DNA from 4 places in the Pantoea sp. C2G6 genome. Region 1 is predicted to be linked to each of the others. Evidence: riboswitches for the same ligand, from Rfam matches in the RefSeq annotation. Region 1 holds a riboswitch; each other region holds the start of a gene.
The links. Region 1 has a riboswitch for thiamine pyrophosphate ahead of thiB (thiamine ABC transporter substrate binding subunit). Riboswitches for the same ligand answer to the same signal wherever they lie in the genome.

Region 1 (4,321 bases):
GCAGTGAGGTCAATGTCGCCTGCCAGAGTGCGGGCTGCGCCAGCGCGCCGCGTAGTCCGCCGTGCAGACCATCGACGATCACCGCCGCCAGCGGGGGCAGCAGCAGGATCAGCGCCAGCCCGATCAGCAGCGCGTCGGTCAGCTGCGCCCGGCGCGAATCCTGTGGGTCGCGCCAGCCATGCAGCTGGCTGGTCCCGGCGGGAATCGCCCGGCTGAAGCGCTGGCTGAGCAACACCAGCGTCACGCAGCAGCCGAGCTGGATCAGCGCCAGCAGTGCGGCACGGCCAGGATCGTAGTCATAACTCAGCGCCTGAAAGATCGCCAGCTCGATGGTGGTGGCCTGCGGGCCGCCGCCCAGCGACAGCACAGTGGCGAAGCTGGCGAAACAGAGCATAAAGATCAGCGCACCGGTCGGCAGCAGTTGCCGCCGCAGCCACGGCCACTCCAGCAGACGAAAATGGTGCCAGCCGCGCAGATCAAGCTGCGCTGCCAGCTGACGCTGCTCCGCCGGAATGGTCTCCAGTGCCTGGAGCATCAGGCGCGTCGCCAGCGGCAGGTTAAAGAAGACGTGCGCCAGCAGAATGCCCGGCAGGCCATAGGGCGAGAAGTGATAATCAATCCCAGCCAGCTGACAGAGCTGCGCCAGCCAGCCGACGCGCCCATAGACGGTCAGCAGACCAAACACCGCCACCAGCACCGGCAGCACCAGCGTCATGGCAAATAGACGCAGCAGCAGCTGACGGCCAGGAAACCGGCGACGGTAGAGCGCGCGCGCCAGCGGTAGCGCGGGCAGCAGCGACAGCAGCGCCGAAAGCAGGGCCTGACCGAACGAGAAGGCGATAACGTGATGCAGATAGGCATCCTGCCACAGGCTGCGCCAGTCGGTGGCTGGCGCGGCCTGCCAGAGTGCGCCAAAGGCCAGCAGCGCCACGCTGATTAACAGCAGCGTGGCGAGCGAACCGGGGATCAGCCAGCGTGGCATCAGTGGCTGACGGCGCGTTGCCACTGGCTAATCCAGCCGGAACGCTGGCTGGCAACCTCCTCCGGCGAATATTGCAGGGCGGTGGCGGGCACGGTCAGCGCGGAGAAGCCCGCAGGCAGTGGCGTGTCGATCACCGGGTACATCCAGTTGCCGGTCGGAATGGTGTGCTGGAACGCTGGCGACACCATAAACTGCATAAACTGCTGCGCCAGCGCGGGCTGTTTGCTGCTGGCTAACTGCGCGGCGACTTCAACCTGTAAATAGTGCCCTTCGGCAAACGGCGCGGCGGCGTAGTTCTCTTTTTTCTCTTCAATGATGTGGTAAGCGGGCGAGGTGGTGTAGCTCAGCACCAGATCGGCCTCGCCCTTGAGGAACAGACCATAGGCTTCGCTCCAGCCTTTGGTCACCGTCACGGTTTTCTGCGCCAGCTTCTGCCAGGCCTGCGCAGCCTGATCGCCATAGACTTTCTGCATCCACAGCAGCAGACCTAACCCCGGCGTGCTGGTGCGCGGATCTTCGTAGATCACTCGCCACTTCTGCGGGCTGTCGACCAGCTCCTTCAGGCTTTTCGGCGGATTCTTCAGCCGGGTTTTGTCATAGACAAAGGCGAAGTAGCCATAATCAAACGGGACGAAGGTGGTATTGTGCCAGCCGCCGGGCAGGTTTAATTTCGAGGTATCGACCTTACTGTCGGCAAACAGACCGGTTTTCTGCGCCGCCTGCACCAGATTGTTATCCAGCCCCAGCACCACATCGGCCTTGCTGTTTTTGCCCTCCATGCGAACGCGGTTCAGCAGCGAGACGCCATCCTCCAGCGTGACAAATTTCAGCTCGCAGTTGCACTGCGCTTCAAAGGCTTTTTTGACCGCCGGGCCAGGGCCCCAGTCAGCGGAGAAGGAGTCGTAGGTGTAGACCGTGAGAACCGATTTAGCCGCCAGTACGGGGGCGGAGAGTAACAGCAGCAGCGGCAGAACTTTTTTCAACACTTTGCGTTCCTTAAGGAGAAGAGGAAATGAGTCGCAAAGGATCTGAGCACAGAGGCCTCTCAAATCCCTACGTCGGTATTAACCGAATCAGGTTCGACGGGTCTCTCTCAGCTGCTTGCGGTTGGCAGGCGGCACCCCGTTGAGAACGTCACATTCTAGTCATTTCAGCGCCCGCGCGAAAGCGTCACAGCGCCGGTGGGGCAAACCAGGCGGATTTAAAATCAAACCAGCCCAGGGTATTCATCCGCACCCCGCGCATACTGCGCTGACCTTCGAGCAATAGCCAGTGATGAAACAGCGGATGCAGACCCGCCTCCTGCACCAACTGTTTGCTCCACTCCGCCAGCGGCAGCGTTTTCTCGCGCCAGCGGGCGGCGTCGCCATGCCAGTCGATCGGCAGACAATGGTGCAGCAGCGGGATTTCGTAGAGCTGGGCAAACAGCGACCAGGTCAGTGGCAGGGTGAAGTTCACGCTGCCGAGCCAGATGTCGCTCGCCGCCTCGCCCTGATACCAGCTTTCATAGCTGATTTCGCGGGTCACCAGCGTGACGCCGTGCTGCGCCAGCAGCGGACGCAGCGCGTTGGCGATGCCTTCATGCTCCACATGCTGGCTGTACCAGGTGAGCGTCAGATGGGTCAGGCCAGCGGGTTTTTCCACCGGTGTCAGGTCGCGCCGGTGATGCCAGCGCGGCAGCAGGCCATACGCCGGGAACCAGTAGCGCTGATAGCCGACCCCGGCGTGATTGAGCAGGGCGATGGGGTTGAACAGGTAGCTGACCCAGCGGCGCACTGCCGCGTCGCGGCCCTGTTCCGAGCGCTGGTCGAACAGCAGATAGTAGCAGCCCTCTTCGAGGCGGCTCTCCTCCTGGATCTCACCGGCGTTGTCACCCTGCAAGCGCACACCGGCGTAGACCAGCTCATCGCTGATATCGGGTAACACCCAGATCGAGACATCATCAATCAGAGCACGAAAGCCGAAGTAGTCATCAAAGGCTTCAATCTTTAGCTGGCTCTCCTGATTGCGCACCACGCTGTAGGGACCGGTGCCCACCGGCTGGCGGGCGAAATCCCGCAGCGTCGGCCACTCCCGCGGCAGGATCATCGCGCTGACGCTGCCGAGCAGCCAGGGCAAGCCTTCATCCGGCTGGCTTAAGTGAATATCCAGCGTCCAGGGCGCGGGGGAGTCGATCTGCGCAATATGCGAAAACAGCGGCTGTGAGCGCTGACGTTCCAGCGTGGCGATCACATCCTCCATCTCCAGTTCGCGGCCGTGATGGAAGCGAATCGCCGGACGCAGAAAGAAGCGCCAGTGCAGCGGAGAGGTCTGCTGCCAGTGATGGGCAATATCGGGCTCGATTTCCCCGTTTTCCTCATTTATCCGGGTCAGGCCGTTGAAAATCTGCCGGGCGATATGGGTTTCCGAGCGTCGCAGCGGCGAGCCAGGCAGCAGGTTAAGCAGCGGCCGATAGTAAAGCACCCGCAGGATATGCTTGCCCTGACGGAAGCTGCGGCCCAGATGGGCGCTGATCATCTGCCGGACCTGATTTTTATCGCCCACCAGCTGAACCAGCTGATCGATGCGATCCTGCTCCAGCAGATCTTCCGCCCGCTGCTGCTGCAAAGCCAGCCCGGTATAGCAGAAGGTGAGCTGCGAACGCTTGCCGCGGCCCGCCTCTGCCTGCCAGATCAGCCAGCCCGCCGCCTGCATCCGGTTGAGCAGATTGCGCATATGGCGGCGCGAGCAGTGCAGCCGATCGGCCAGTTCACTGAGCGTGATCGCCTGCGTCTGCCCCTGGCAGCTCTGCCACAGGCGGATGAACTGCTGCTTCAGACGTGAGGTGGACATAAAAGGGGAGCTCCCGCTTAAAAGCGCTCTGTTTTTCCTGCCCTATTTTAAGAGCAAACTTTAGCCTATGGGAAGAGCGGGAGGCATTCCGCAGGGAATGGCGCTCGACCCGCATTTCGCTGTTCAGCGGGATGCTTTTCTGAGTAGGGTGCATTTACACCGCCAGCAGATCATCTCTGCTGGCTTTTTTCATGTTGCGCGTTATCGTCTACCCTTCTTTTCTCCTCTCTGTTCATCCTGTAAGGGATTTCGGTATGAAATCGCTGTTAACGCGGCAGCGCCGCATCAATCCGGTTTACCTCGCCTTTATGGTCGCCTCCTTTATGCTGGGGGTGGCGGGCGCATTGCAGGCGCCGACGCTCAGCCTGTTTCTGACCCGTGAGGTACAGGCACGCCCCTTCTGGGTCGGGCTGTTTTTCACCATCAACGCGGTGGCCGGGATTGTGGTGAGCATGCTGGTGGCGAAGCGCTCAGACAGCGTGGGCGACCGGCGCAATATCATTCTGT
Region 2 (4,321 bases), on a different contig from region 1:
GTGGATCATGCAACCAAGCGGCGACGGCGTCAGTTGCAGTAACTGACTCAGCGCCATCTGCGCCTGCATCGCCCCCAGCGTCGCCACGGCCGGTCCCATGACTCCGGCGGTGTTGCAGTTTCCCGCCGCCGCGGGCAGCTGTGGAAACAGTGCGCGATAGCCCGGCGCACCGCCGCAGAAGCCCCCCACATAGCCCTTTCGCCCCAGCACCGAGGCGCAGATCAGCGGCAGTCCACGCGGATAGCACTCGTCAGAGAGCTGATAGGTAATGGCGAAGTTATCGGCGGCATCCACCACCAGATCGATGCCCGCGAGCGCGTCGGGCAGTTGGCTGGCGCTCAGCCGGTGTGGATGCGCCTCAACCACGCATTCCGGGTTGCGTTGCGCCAGCGCACGTTGCGCGCAGAGCGCTTTCGGCTGACCCACGTCATCAACGCCAAACAGGGTTTGCCGATGGAGATTGTGCAGTTCAACCGAATCGCCATCGTAAAGACGGATAAAGCCGACGCCAGCCCCGGCCAGCAGCGGCAGTAGCGTGGCGCTCAGACCGCCCGCTCCCACCACCAGCACCCGCGACCGGCTCAGGCGCTGCTGTCCCGCTTCACCAATCTCCGGCAACATCGTTTGTCGCTGATAACGTGTCATCACCACTCCTTAACTGAACTCTGCCAGACCAAAAATCGGGGTGGAGGCGAATGCCATCTCACGCTGCTCCATCAGCCCCGCCTGAAACGCCTCGTGCCCGGCGTGGATAGCACCGGCAAAGGCACCGGCCATCCGCACCGGATCGCGGGCTTTCGCCACGGCGGTGTTAAGCAGCACGCCATCAAAGCCCATCTCCATCGCCTGCGCCGCCTGACACGGCGCGCCGATACCGGCATCGATAATCAGCGGCACATCTTTGAACCAGGCCCGCATCGCCCGCAGCCCCTCGATGTTGCGTAATCCCTGGCCGGAGCCGATCGGCGCGCCCCACGGCATCAGCACTTCGCAGCCCGCCTCCAGTAATTTCTCGCCGACAATCAGATCTTCCGTGGTGTAGGGAAACACCTGGAATCCGTCGGCGCAGAGGATGCGGGCGGCTTCGACCAGCGCAAAAGGATCGGGTTGCAGCGTGTCGGCATGGCCGATCACCTCCAGCTTGATCCAGGGCGTATCGAACAGTTCACGCGCCATCTGCGCCGTGGTAACCGCCTCTTTCACCGTGTGACAGCCAGCGGTATTGGGCAGGATTCGCGTGTTGAGCTGTTGCAGCAGGTTGCGGAAAGCGCCGCCGTCGCTGCCTTCCCGCCGCAGGCTGACGGTAATAATCTCCGCGCCTGAGCGCGCTATCGCCTGTTGCAGGATCTCCGGCGAAGGGTAGCCAGCGGTGCCAAGCAGGAAGCGGGATGTCGGGGCAAACTGATAGAACATGGTTAACCTCCCTGCATCGGTGACAGAATTTCAAGCTGGTTGCCCGCCGCAAGTTTCTGGCTGGCATAACGGCTGCGCGGCACAAACTCACCGTTCAGCGCGGTGGCGACCGTGCGGGGATCGATCTGCTGCTCCTGCATCAGCTCCGCCAGCGTGCTGGCTCCGGTTTCGATGGCGCGGCCATTGAGTTCAACTTGCATGATTACCCTCCTGAGTCAGTTGCTGCATTAATTTTTCGGCCATGATCGGTGCCAGCAAAAAGCCGTGGCGATAGAGACCATTCAGTGAAAAACGGCCCTCTTCATAGCGCACTTCTGGCAGATTGTGGTGATAGGCGGGACGCAGACCGGTGCCACTCTCCACGATTCGCGCTTCGGCCAGCGCCGGGTGCAGCGTATACGCCGCGCTGAGCAGCTCCATCATCGCCCTGGCGCTGATCGCGCTGCTGTCATGGCTCTCAACCATGGTAGCGCCCAGCATAAAGTGCCCGTCCGCACGCGGCACCAGGTAGCAGGGAAAGCGCGGATGCAGCAGCCGGACCGGACGGGAAAAGTGGATTTCGGGGGTATGCAGGATCAGCATCTCACCGCGCACCGCCCGCAGGGCGGGCTGTTGCTGAGCGGCGTGAATGCCGCGACAGTCGATAATCTGCCCGCTGGGTTGACCGCTGTGGATCGCCACCTCCGCCTGTTGCAGCTTATCGCGCAGTTGCTGCATGGCATGGCGCGGATCGAGATGCGCCTCAGCAGCGAAAAACAGGCCACGGGCAAAGCGGTTTTCCAGCTCCGGCTCAATCTCAGCGGGTGCAACCCACTGATGCTGCTGCGTCATGCTGGCGAAGCGCGTCAGTTCCCGGCTGTCGCGAGGTGGTGCCACCACCAGCGTGCCGTGCTGCACCACGCCCTCGACGCGCCTGGCCCACCAGCCTGCGGCATGCTGTCCCCATTCAATCACCTGCGGCGGCGCACTCTCCGCTTCACACCAGGGGGCGAGCATCCCTCCGGCCCAGTGGGAGGCCGCGCGACAGTCGGGGCGGGTCACGATCTCGACAGTTTCTCCGCGTTCCGCCAGCAGCGTAGCGACACAGAGCCCGGCAACGCCGCTGCCGAGTACCGACCAACGGCTCATGATGTCCACCGGACGGGAGATGCATAATTCAGGGAGTTGTGGGTCATAGCGGCCTCGTCATAACGATGCGAAGACCCGTGATACCAGAAGGGAAAAGGCGAGAGCGAGGTGAACGCGCCCTTGCGGCAAGTATCAGAAACAGCGATACCCGTCTTCCTACGCCAGTATCAACTGGGTCAGGTTCTAAGGGTCGCTAAGCCGCGCGGTGCGCTATTAGCCTCTCAGTCTCTCCGGCGAGACTCCCCTGACGGCTTTAGTTGTAAGTGAAGTGAGGAGCTTCGTCAAGCCTGGAGCTCTTGCAGCGCCTGGGCCACTGCCGCGGTGATTGCGTTAATACGCTGCTCATTACGGCGGTAGTAGGTCCACTTGCCCACTTTGCTGGCCTCAACCAGCCCGGCGCTGTGCAGCGCCTTCAGACAGAGCGAGGTGGCGGGCTGCGAGAGGCCCGCCTTATCCTGAATGAGACTGGCACAGACGCCATACTGATCGAAGGGAAAGAGCTGAGAATAGCCCGCAAACGCTTCTTCAGGATTTTTCAGCCACTTAAGCACGGCCACCCGGGTAGGGTTGGCGAGTAACTTAAGGGCATTTTCCGGTGACATGCCGCCTCACAAAATATCAGGATGAGTAAAAAGGATAGTCAGTATATCCTTTCTCATCACCGCCATACAGGGAGCTGTGATCCACCGCATTGAGCGGATGGCCCGCTCTCAGCCGTTCCGGCAGATCGGGATTGGCGATAAAGGTGCGGCCAAAGCCCGCCAGATCGCCCCACCCTTTTTCCAGCATGCGTTGCGCTTTTTCCTGGGTATAACGGCCAGAATAGATGATCGGTGAGCGGAAGGTTTCCCGCAGCGCCGCGCGGAAACTCTCCGGCATCTCAGGGCTGTTATCCCAGTCCGCTTCCGCGATGGAGAGATACCCCACCTCCAGCTCATTCAGCAGCTGTGCGGCGCCGATGTAGGTCGCGTGCGGATCGCTTTCGACCAGTCCCAGATAGACGCGCTCCTCATCCGTGCTGGAAAACAGCGGCGCAAACCGGACGCCGACGCGGTGGCTGCCAAACACCGAACTGACCGCTTCCGTCACTTCGCGCAGGAAACGCAGGCGATTTTCAGGCGAGCCGCCATATTCATCGCTGCGGAAATTGGTGTGCTCAGAGATAAACTGATTGATCAGATACCCGTTGGCGGAATGTAGCTCGACGCCGTCGAAACCCGCCCTTTTGGCGTTTTCCGCCGCGCGTCGGTAGAGTCCGACCACCTCTTTCACTTCGGCCGTGGTAAGTTCACGCGGTTCACTGGGTGCGGTTAAGATCCCGGCGGCGGGCCCGGTTTCAATAAAGACCCTGACCTGGGTCGCGGCCACGGCTGAGGGGGCAACCGGCGGCTGTTTGCCTGGCTGAAGTTCAGTATGTGAGACCCGGCCAACGTGCCAAAGCTGGCAGAAGATCGTGCCGCCCTGCTCATGAACGGCGTCAGTGACCCGCTTCCAGCCAGCCACCTGTTCTTCGCTGTGAATACCCGGTGTCCAGGCATAGCCCTGGCCGCGCGGTTCAATCTGGGTGCCTTCCGTAATCATCAGCCCCGCGCCGGCGCGCTGACGGTAATATTCCACCATCCTGTCGCCGGGAATATTTCCCGGCTGCTCGCTGCGACAGCGGGTCAGCGGCGGCAGTACGATACGGTTACGAAGCGTTAAATCACCCAGCGTCAGAGGGGAGAAAAGAGACGGCATAACGAAAATCCTCAATGAAACAAAGAGGCGTCATTATATTTAC
Region 3 (4,321 bases), on a different contig from region 1:
ACTGATGATCGATGAGCAGGCACCGACCTTACGCACCCAGGGCGTGGATCTTCATGCCTATGCCGACTCGCTGATCGCCCGTTATGAAAACCGTGCCATCAAACATCGCACCGGACAGATTGCCACCGACGGCACGCAGAAGCTGCCACAGCGCATGCTGGACAGTCTGCGCTGGCATCTGCAACGCGACAGCCAGTGCGAACTGCTGCTGCTCGGCGTGGCGGGCTGGATGCGCTATGTCGGTGGTAAAGATGAACAGGGCCAGCCGATTGAGATCCGCGACCCGATGAAAGCCAGGCTGGCGGAATGCGTCGCCAGCAGCGAAGAGGGCGAAGCGCGGGTGCGGGCGTTACTCGCCCTGCGCGAGGTATTTGGTGACGATCTGGCGCAAAACGCCACGGTGGTCGCCCGCCTGACCCACTGGTATCAGCAGCTGCTCAGCCAGGGCGCGCGCGCCACGGTGCATCACTGCCTGAACCGCGGCTGACGGCGTTGCAACAAAGCGCTGGCGCAGACGCAGTGCGCTGATTAGACTGACGCTTTCCCATCACGCTGGCCGCTGTCAGCCGTCATATGGATATTGTTGCATGTCGATCGCCTATACCATTACTACCAGCGAACCGGTGAATCAGCAGATTTATCGTTATCTGCGTAAAGACATCGTGACCTGCGCGATTCAGCCGGGATCGCTGCTTTCGGAAAAAGAGGTCTCGGCACGGTTTAACGTTTCACGCCAGCCGGTGCGTGAAGCGTTCATTAAGCTGGCAGAAGCCGGGCTGGTACAGGTCCTGCCGCAGCGCGGCACCTTCGTGCAAAAAATCTCCGCTAAGCGGGTAGCGGATGGCCGTTTTATCCGGGAGGCGGTGGAAGTTTCGGTGGTGCGGCGCGCGGCGCTGGAGATCGCTGAGCCAGCGCTGATGGCGCTGGAACATAATCTGCAACTGCAACGGATGGCCGCTGAACGGCATGACAGCCAGGCCTTTCTCAGCCTGGATGATGAGTTTCATCGCCTGATCGCCGAAAGCATCGACTGTAAGCTGGCGTGGGAAACGGTGGAAAATATCAAAGCGACCATGGACCGGGTACGCTTTCTGACGCTGAGTGAAGTCTCACCGCCGGAAAGCGTCATCGGTCAGCACGAAGAGATCTATGCCGCCCTGAAGCGTCATGACGCGGACGCCGCGGAAGCCGCCATGCGTCGTCATCTTCAGGAGATGATCTTCTCCATCACCCCCATCGCCGAGCGCAACAGCGCCTGGTTTGACGCGCCGTAACCTGTGGCCCGCGTTGCCTTTACGCAACAAGGCGGGCCTGTTCAGCTACCACCACTGATGAAAATGATGCACCGGTCCGATGCCCTTGCCGACCTCCAGTGAATCGGCCTGCAACAGCGCCTGCTGTAGCCAGTTTTTCGCCTGCCCTATCGTGCCGGCCCAGTCAGTATGACGCGGACGCAACGCGGCCAGCGCGGCAGACAGCGTACAGCCGGTTCCGTGGGTGTGCCGGGTATCTACCCGCTGGGTACTAAATCGCTGTTCCCCTGCGGGGGTCAACAGCCAGTCCGGGCTCTCCTGCGCGGTCAGATGGCCGCCCTTCATTAATACGGCCTGACAGCCCAGCGCCAGCAATGCCCGCCCCTGCTCCCGCATTTCTGTTTCATCGGAGGCGATGGCGCAATTGAGCAACGCCGCCGCTTCCGGCAGATTAGGGGTGATCAGCGAGACCTGAGGGAGCAACAGTTCACGTACGCTGGCAATCGCATCCGGTGAGAGCAGCGCGTCACCGCTTTTGGCGACCATGACCGTATCCAGCACCACAAACGGAATATCGGCACGCCTCAGCCGGTGGGCAATCTGCTCCACAATCGCCGTTTCTGACAGCATGCCGATTTTTGCGCTGTCGATGCGCACGTCGTCGAGCACCGAGTCGAGCTGGGCGGCGACAAACTCAGGGGCAATGCGATAAACAGACTGCACGCCGCAGGTGTTCTGCGCCACCAGCGCGGTGATGACGCTGGTGCCATAGGCCCCCAGTGCCGAAAAGGTTTTCAGATCGGCCTGAATGCCCGCGCCGCCGCTGGGATCGGTACCGGCAATGGTCAGCGCATTAATGCGTTTCATGGTTCACCTCCAGCGTCCAGAGCGCATCAAGAAACGCCGTGGCAAAGCTGCCCGGTCCGGCTGAACACGCCGCCGCCACCTCGCCCGCCCGCGCCATCACCTGACAGGCCGTAGCGACATTGAGCAGCCGATCGCCTGACAGACTGCTGAACGCCGCTACCACCGCCGAGAGTGCGCAGCCGGTGCCAACTACCCGCGTCATTAACGGGCTGCCGCCGCCGATCGCCAGCGTCCGCTGCCCGTCAGTGGCGTAGTCCACTTCACCGGTGACAATCACCAGCGTCTGCCAGCGCCGGGCAAGCTGGTGCGCGGCATCCAGCGCCGCATCCGCCTGGTGCAGCGTATCGACACCGCGCCCGCCGCTGGCCTGCTGCGCCAGCGCCATAATCTCTGAGGCATTGCCACGGATCACCGCCGGTTGCTGGCTCAGCAGCTGCTGGCAGAATTCAGTGCGCAGCGCCAGCGCGCCAACCGCCACCGGATCGAGCGTCCAGGGCGTTCCCGCCTGGTTAGCCGCCGTCACGGCCGCCTGCATCGCCTGCTGGCGCTCACGGGTTAAGGTTCCCACATTAATCAGCAACGCATCCGCAAAGCCGCTGAACTGCGCGGCTTCATCGGCATCGATAACCATCGCCGGTGAGGCATTCAGCGCCAGCAGTACGTTGGCGGTAAAGTTCTGGACTACGTCATTGGTCAGGCAGTGCACCAGCGGTGACTGGCGGCGAAAACGGTGCAGAATGGGCGCGAACTGCGCGGCAGAAAGGTGTTGAGACGGATGTGTCATCGTAGCTCCCAACCGGCGAACAAGAAGGCGAATGCGGTCAGGCATCAGACTTCCCTACGCTGGCATTATCCAGATCAGGTAATACGGGTATTTCTCAGCCTTCACGAAGAAGGGCACCCCGAGTCGTGTTACGGTTTGCAGCATAAGGAAGCACCGCGGTGAAAGCAAGCCGCGCCGGGTCACTAAATCGTCAATGCTGAACCCTTCTGTATGATCCCGATCAACGTTTGCCTGGGTAAAAAGAGGCTTAATGCTGCGGGTCACGGAACTACCTCTTTATAGGTATACGCTATTTTTTATCCCGCTGGATAATCATTTCCGCAGCCCCAACGACCACCTCATAATAATTAACCTGCTCGTAATAACATCGTAAAAAAGCATCTTATTTCATGGAGTTAAGAAACTCCTGAAGCGGAACTTCATACTATTCAGGATGTATGATGCGATTTTTAGCGCTTATTCCACACCGCCACCGATGGCGGGACATGACCATCGAACGTCTGGGTGCCATCGCGCCAGATGGCAGGCGTTATCTTTCCACCTATATTTCCGCCCGCTGCGCTGGCTGCGGTGAAATTATCCATCGCGTCTATTATCGCGATATCAGCGACCAGCAGGCGCGGCGCTGGCTGGGGTAATCCCGCTCCGCTGGCTGAGGAACCAGTTAACAGTTAGTTAGCAATTTGTTAGTCTGCTCACTATTCGCTGTCCGATCAGACTCTCTCTATGCCACAGCTGTTAGCCAGCCTGACTCATCAGATTTATCTGTCAGCCCCGCTGTTTATCCTGATCCTGCTAGGATACTGCCTGACGCGCCTCGGAAAATGGCCCGCCAGCATCAGTGAAGGGATGAACCGCTTTGTTTTCAACGTCGCGCTGCCCTGCATGCTGTTCCGGGTGATGAGCACCTTCTCGCAAAGCCCGCCGGTTGATGCGCGCCTGCTGCTGGCTTTCTTCGGCAGTTGTTTACTGGTGTTTATCGTCGGCCGCTGGCTGGCGACGCGCCTGTTCAACCTGGATGGCGTAGCGGCCTCGGTGTTTGCGCTGGGCGGCATCTTTTCCAATAACGTGATGCTGGGGATCCCGGTGGCGACGGTGCTGCTCGGCTCATCCGCCCTGCCCTCGGTCGCGCTGGTGCTGGTGTTCAACAGCCTGATCCTCTGGACGCTGCTGACCGTCTCGGTCGAGTGGGCAAAACAGGGCAGTTTCTCGCTCCAGGGGATAGGCCGTACCTTCGCGGGCGTGCTGAAAAATCCGTTAATCATCGGCATTCTTGGCGGCACGGCCTGGAGCTTTCTGCAACGTCCGCTGCCAGCGCTCGCGGCGGAACCGCTGCGGATGCTGGCCTCGCTGGCCGCGCCCCTGTCGCTGGTGACGCTGGGGATGAGTCTGGCGCACTATCGGGTGCGGGATGGGC
Region 4 (4,321 bases), on a different contig from region 1:
AAGCCCTGCGGAGCGGAAGGCATCTCTTTGGTCTGCGTGGGAAAAATATGACCCAGTGCGATGTAAGAGGGCTGAATAGCCAGCGCCCGCTCCAGTTCCGCATCATCGTGGGTGGAGATCCCCAGGCGTAATCCCGCCTGATAAATCGCGTCCAGATTGGCGACATCCAGATCCTCCTGACCCAGATGCACACCATACGCCTGATGCTTAATCGCCAGCTGCCAGTAGTCATTAATAAACAACCGCGCGTCGTAGCGTCTGCCGAGCGCTATCGCCCGCACAATGGCCGGTTCAGCCCGCTCATCGGGCTGATCTTTGATGCGCAGTTGCAGAGTGCGAACGCCAGCCTCTAACAGACGTTCAATCCACTCCGGGCTATCAACCACCGGATAAAGCCCGAGGCGGGGTGCGGTAGCGGGGAATGCGGGCATGGTTACTCCTTCTCAAGGGTGTCGGCGGGGTGATAAAGCTCACCGCCGCGGCTGCGGAAATTATCTGACATCTGTGTCATACCCACTTCAACGTACTGCGTAACGGCTTCCTGACGGGCGGCGAAGTCGCGCACCTCCTGGGAAATTTTCATTGAGCAGAATTTAGGACCGCACATCGAACAGAAGTGGGCGACCTTGCCTGACTCCTGCGGCAGGGTTTCGTCATGCATCGCGCGGGCCGTCTGTGGATCGAGCGCCAGATTAAACTGATCTTCCCAGCGGAATTCAAAGCGCGCTTTTGACATCGCGTTATCCCGGATCTGCGCGCCGGGATGGCCTTTCGCCAGATCGGCGGCATGGGCCGCAATTTTGTAGGTGATCAATCCCTGCTTCACATCCTCTTTATTCGGCAGGCCCAGGTGCTCTTTGGGGGTGACGTAGCAGAGCATGGCGCAGCCAAACCAGCCAATCATCGCCGCCCCGATACCTGAGGTAATGTGGTCATAGCCGGGCGCGATGTCGGTCGTCAGCGGGCCCAGGGTATAGAAGGGGGCTTCAGCGCACTGTTCGAGCTGCTCGGTCATGTTGCGGCGGATCATATGCATCGGCACGTGTCCCGGACCTTCAATCATCACCTGCACGTCATACTCCCAGGCAATCCGGGTCAGCTCGCCCAGGGTGCGCAGTTCGGCAAACTGCGCCTCGTCGTTCGCATCCTGAATGGAGCCGGGCCGTAAGCCGTCACCCAGCGACAGCGATACATCATAAGCGGCGCAGATCTCGCAGATTTCACGGAAATGCTGATAAAGAAAACTCTCCTGATGATGGGACAGACACCATTTTGCCATGATCGATCCGCCGCGTGAGACAATCCCGGTCAGTCGTCTGGCCGTCATCGGGACATAACGCAGCAGTACGCCGGCGTGGATGGTGAAGTAATCGACCCCCTGTTCCGCCTGCTCCAGCAGCGTGTCCCGGAAAACGTCCCAGTTCAGCGCCTCGGCCACGCCGTTAACTTTCTCCAGCGCCTGATAAATTGGCACCGTGCCGATCGGCACCGGACTGTTGCGCAAAATCCATTCGCGCGTTTCATGAATATTGCGGCCGGTAGAGAGATCCATCACCGTGTCGGCACCCCAGCGCGTCGACCAGACCAGCTTTTCTACCTCCTCCTCAATGGATGACGTCACCGCCGAATTGCCAATGTTGGCGTTGACCTTGACCAGGAAGTTGCGGCCTATAATCATCGGCTCCGATTCAGGATGATTGATATTGGCCGGAATGATGGCGCGACCGGCTGCGACCTCCTGACGGACGAACTCGGGCGTAATATTCTCCGGCAGATGGGCGCCAAAACTGTGGCCCGGATGCTGTTGCAGCAGAACCTCACTGCGGATGCGCTCCCGCCCCATATTCTCCCGCAGGGCGATAAACTCCATCTCCGGGGTAATGACGCCCTGACGGGCATAGTGCAACTGGGTGACGCAGCGACCTGCACGCGCCCGACGCGGTACGGGCAGCGGATCGAAGCGCAGAGAGTCAAGCGCTTCGTCGGCCAGCCGCTGCCGGGTATAGCCGGAGCTGTTTTGCGGCAGCCATTCGCTGTCGTCACGTTCAGCGATCCAGCGCGCCCGCACTTTTTCCAGACCGCGATGGAGATCGATCGTTGCCGCGGGATCGCCATAGGCGCCCGCGGTGTCATAGACCGGCACCGCTTCATTTTGCTCATAGTGAGGCTGTTCTTTGCTGCCGCCAGTGTGGGTCGGGGTTAGCGTGATCTCCCGCATCGGAACGCGAATATCGTCCCGGCTGCCGTGGATCCAGATGCGACGGGATTGCGGAAATGCACTGCCGCTTCGCAGAGAATCGATAAATCCCTGCGCCTGGGCACGTTGTTCGCGACGGGTCATTTTTGAGTCAGACATAGCAATCTTCCTGTTAAAGGGGAACGTTGCTTGTCCGGAGTTCGGAAGGAGTAACAGTACAGAAGGCATCAGAATGCTGGTGCACTGAGAAGATTTACTCTTGTTCCCTTCGCAGGTTCTAACCTGATCAGGTTCCGCGGATCCCGAATGAACGGTCTCAGCCCGGCAGGGCACTCCGACAAGAATCTGTTTTTACGCCTGGCTCTGAGTCACAACAGCTTCAGGCGTAAAAACGTTAATAGCATAGCGTGAATAAAAAAGGTTCTTTGGCTGCTCACCTCAGAACCTGTTCAGCATAAAAGGGCTGCGAAATAAACTCAACCCGATTATCCAGCAGGGCGGTTAAGCCGGACGGGCAATCTGGCTGTCATTGGCCACCGGCGGGGGGGCGAGCTGGTTATCCCATGCCAGCTGGATCAGCTTATCTTCCAGCGTAAAACGCGCTTCCAGCACTTCACCCACTTCGGACAGCGCCTGCTGAAAGGTCATGCAGTTCTCATCGTCGATAGCCTGCTGGAGATGGCCGTCATACAGCTGCATCAGCCGCTCCGTGTTGGCTTCCAGCGGTGGATAGATCTGTGCAGCCGCAATCATCGGACTGTCACCACTCATCTCACTGATCACCCGCTCATAAATGCTGAAGTGACCGGCGGAGAGGTAATCCACCAGGCCGTGACAGAAGTTATCCAGCGCCTGTTCATCCAGACGGGTCAGGGCTTCTTTATTGGGTTTCAGGCCGACCAGGTGGTAATAGGTCACCAGCAGCTGACGACGGGCTTCAAGCCACGAATCGACCAGTTCATTGCTGCCACCTACGCGTTCAGCCAGGACGTCTAACTGGTTAAGCATATCTAACTCCATGTGAGTTATAGTTGTTCATCTACACACTTAACATCAGGGCTTCAGCGTGCGATTTGACGCTAAGGATGACGAAATAAATGCAATGCGAAATCTCAAGCGTAGACGCTGGATGGTGGATTGTCAGCCATGAACAGAAACTTTGGTTGCCGCAGGGTGATTTACCCCACGGAAAAGCCGAAAAATTTGGTTTAGCGGGCAGTAAAGCTCGCCTCATTGGTGAGTGGCAGGGGGAAAAGGTCTGGCTGATTTGTGAGCCGCGTTCTGAAGATATCTATTCAGTACGCCAGCTGATCGATCAGGAGCCGGGACTGTTTCAGCTGGTGGGGCGCGGCGTGCAGCTGGCGGAATTTTATCGCTCTCATCGCTGGTGCGGCTATTGCGGCCACGAGATGCACCACAGCAAGCATGAATTTGCCTGTCTGTGCAGCCATTGCCGCGAACGTTACTACCCGCAGATTGCGCCCTGCATCATCGTCGCTATCCGTCGCGGTGACGAAATCCTGCTGGCGAACCACGCCCGTCATCGTAACAAGGTCTACACCGTGCTGGCGGGCTTTGTTGAGGTCGGCGAGACGCTGGAGCAGGCGGTCGCCCGTGAAGTGATGGAAGAGAGCAACATCCGCGTCAAAAATGTCCGTTATGTCACTTCACAGCCGTGGCCTTTCCCGCAATCGCTGATGACCGCCTTTATGGCGGAGTATGACAGCGGCGATCTGCAACACGATGGCAAAGAGCTGCTGGACGCCGCCTGGTTCCGCTTTGACGCTCTGCCGCTGTTGCCTCCGCCGGGCACCGTGGCGCGCCGCCTGATTGAAGATACCGTCGCCCTGTGCCGCGCCGAAGTGTGAAAGTGCTACACTACACGCCTGTCATAGAGAGAGTGTTGAGATGAGTGAACTGAAGAACGATCGTTATTTGCGTGCCCTGCTGCGTCAGCCGGTAGATGTCACGCCGGTGTGGATGATGCGACAAGCCGGGCGCTATTTGCCGGAGTACAAAGCGACACGCGCCCAGGCGGGTGATTTTATGTCGCTGTGTAAAAACGCCGAACTGGCCTGTGAAGTCACCCTGCAACCGCTGCGTCGCTATCCGCTGGATGCCGCT

Region 2: another riboswitch for thiamine pyrophosphate. It lies ahead of ACCW71_RS07805 (FAD-dependent oxidoreductase); the one in region 1 lies ahead of thiB (thiamine ABC transporter substrate binding subunit).
Region 3: another riboswitch for thiamine pyrophosphate. It lies ahead of thiM (hydroxyethylthiazole kinase); the one in region 1 lies ahead of thiB (thiamine ABC transporter substrate binding subunit).
Region 4: another riboswitch for thiamine pyrophosphate. It lies ahead of thiC (phosphomethylpyrimidine synthase ThiC); the one in region 1 lies ahead of thiB (thiamine ABC transporter substrate binding subunit).

Annotation. Positions count from the first base shown of each region.
Region 1 is NZ_JBGMNJ010000007.1:83,676-87,996, forward strand. Features, by position in the region: gene thiP (thiamine/thiamine pyrophosphate ABC transporter permease ThiP) at 1-1,006, opposite strand, end outside; gene thiB (thiamine ABC transporter substrate binding subunit) at 982-1,968, opposite strand; TPP riboswitch at 2,015-2,117, opposite strand; gene sgrR (HTH-type transcriptional regulator SgrR) at 2,153-3,814, opposite strand; gene ACCW71_RS11485 (MFS transporter) at 4,069-4,321, shown strand, end outside.
Region 2 is NZ_JBGMNJ010000004.1:87,446-91,766, reverse strand. Features, by position in the region: gene ACCW71_RS07820 (ThiF family adenylyltransferase) at 1-645, opposite strand, end outside; gene ACCW71_RS07815 (thiazole synthase) at 655-1,413, opposite strand; gene thiS (sulfur carrier protein ThiS) at 1,416-1,613, opposite strand; gene ACCW71_RS07805 (FAD-dependent oxidoreductase) at 1,603-2,541, opposite strand; TPP riboswitch at 2,678-2,797, opposite strand; gene ACCW71_RS07800 (ArsR/SmtB family transcription factor) at 2,823-3,143, opposite strand; gene ACCW71_RS07795 (alkene reductase) at 3,160-4,278, opposite strand.
Region 3 is NZ_JBGMNJ010000002.1:228,438-232,758, reverse strand. Features, by position in the region: gene ACCW71_RS04545 (mannitol dehydrogenase family protein) at 1-487, shown strand, start outside; gene ACCW71_RS04540 (GntR family transcriptional regulator) at 588-1,274, shown strand; gene thiD (bifunctional hydroxymethylpyrimidine kinase/phosphomethylpyrimidine kinase) at 1,320-2,120, opposite strand; gene thiM (hydroxyethylthiazole kinase) at 2,107-2,904, opposite strand; TPP riboswitch at 2,939-3,035, opposite strand; gene ACCW71_RS04525 (hypothetical protein) at 3,345-3,542, shown strand; gene ACCW71_RS04520 (AEC family transporter) at 3,631-4,321, shown strand, end outside.
Region 4 is NZ_JBGMNJ010000024.1:6,725-11,045, reverse strand. Features, by position in the region: gene thiE (thiamine phosphate synthase) at 1-431, opposite strand, end outside; gene thiC (phosphomethylpyrimidine synthase ThiC) at 434-2,356, opposite strand; TPP riboswitch at 2,444-2,544, opposite strand; gene rsd (sigma D regulator) at 2,699-3,205, opposite strand; gene nudC (NAD(+) diphosphatase) at 3,295-4,065, shown strand; gene hemE (uroporphyrinogen decarboxylase) at 4,106-4,321, shown strand, end outside.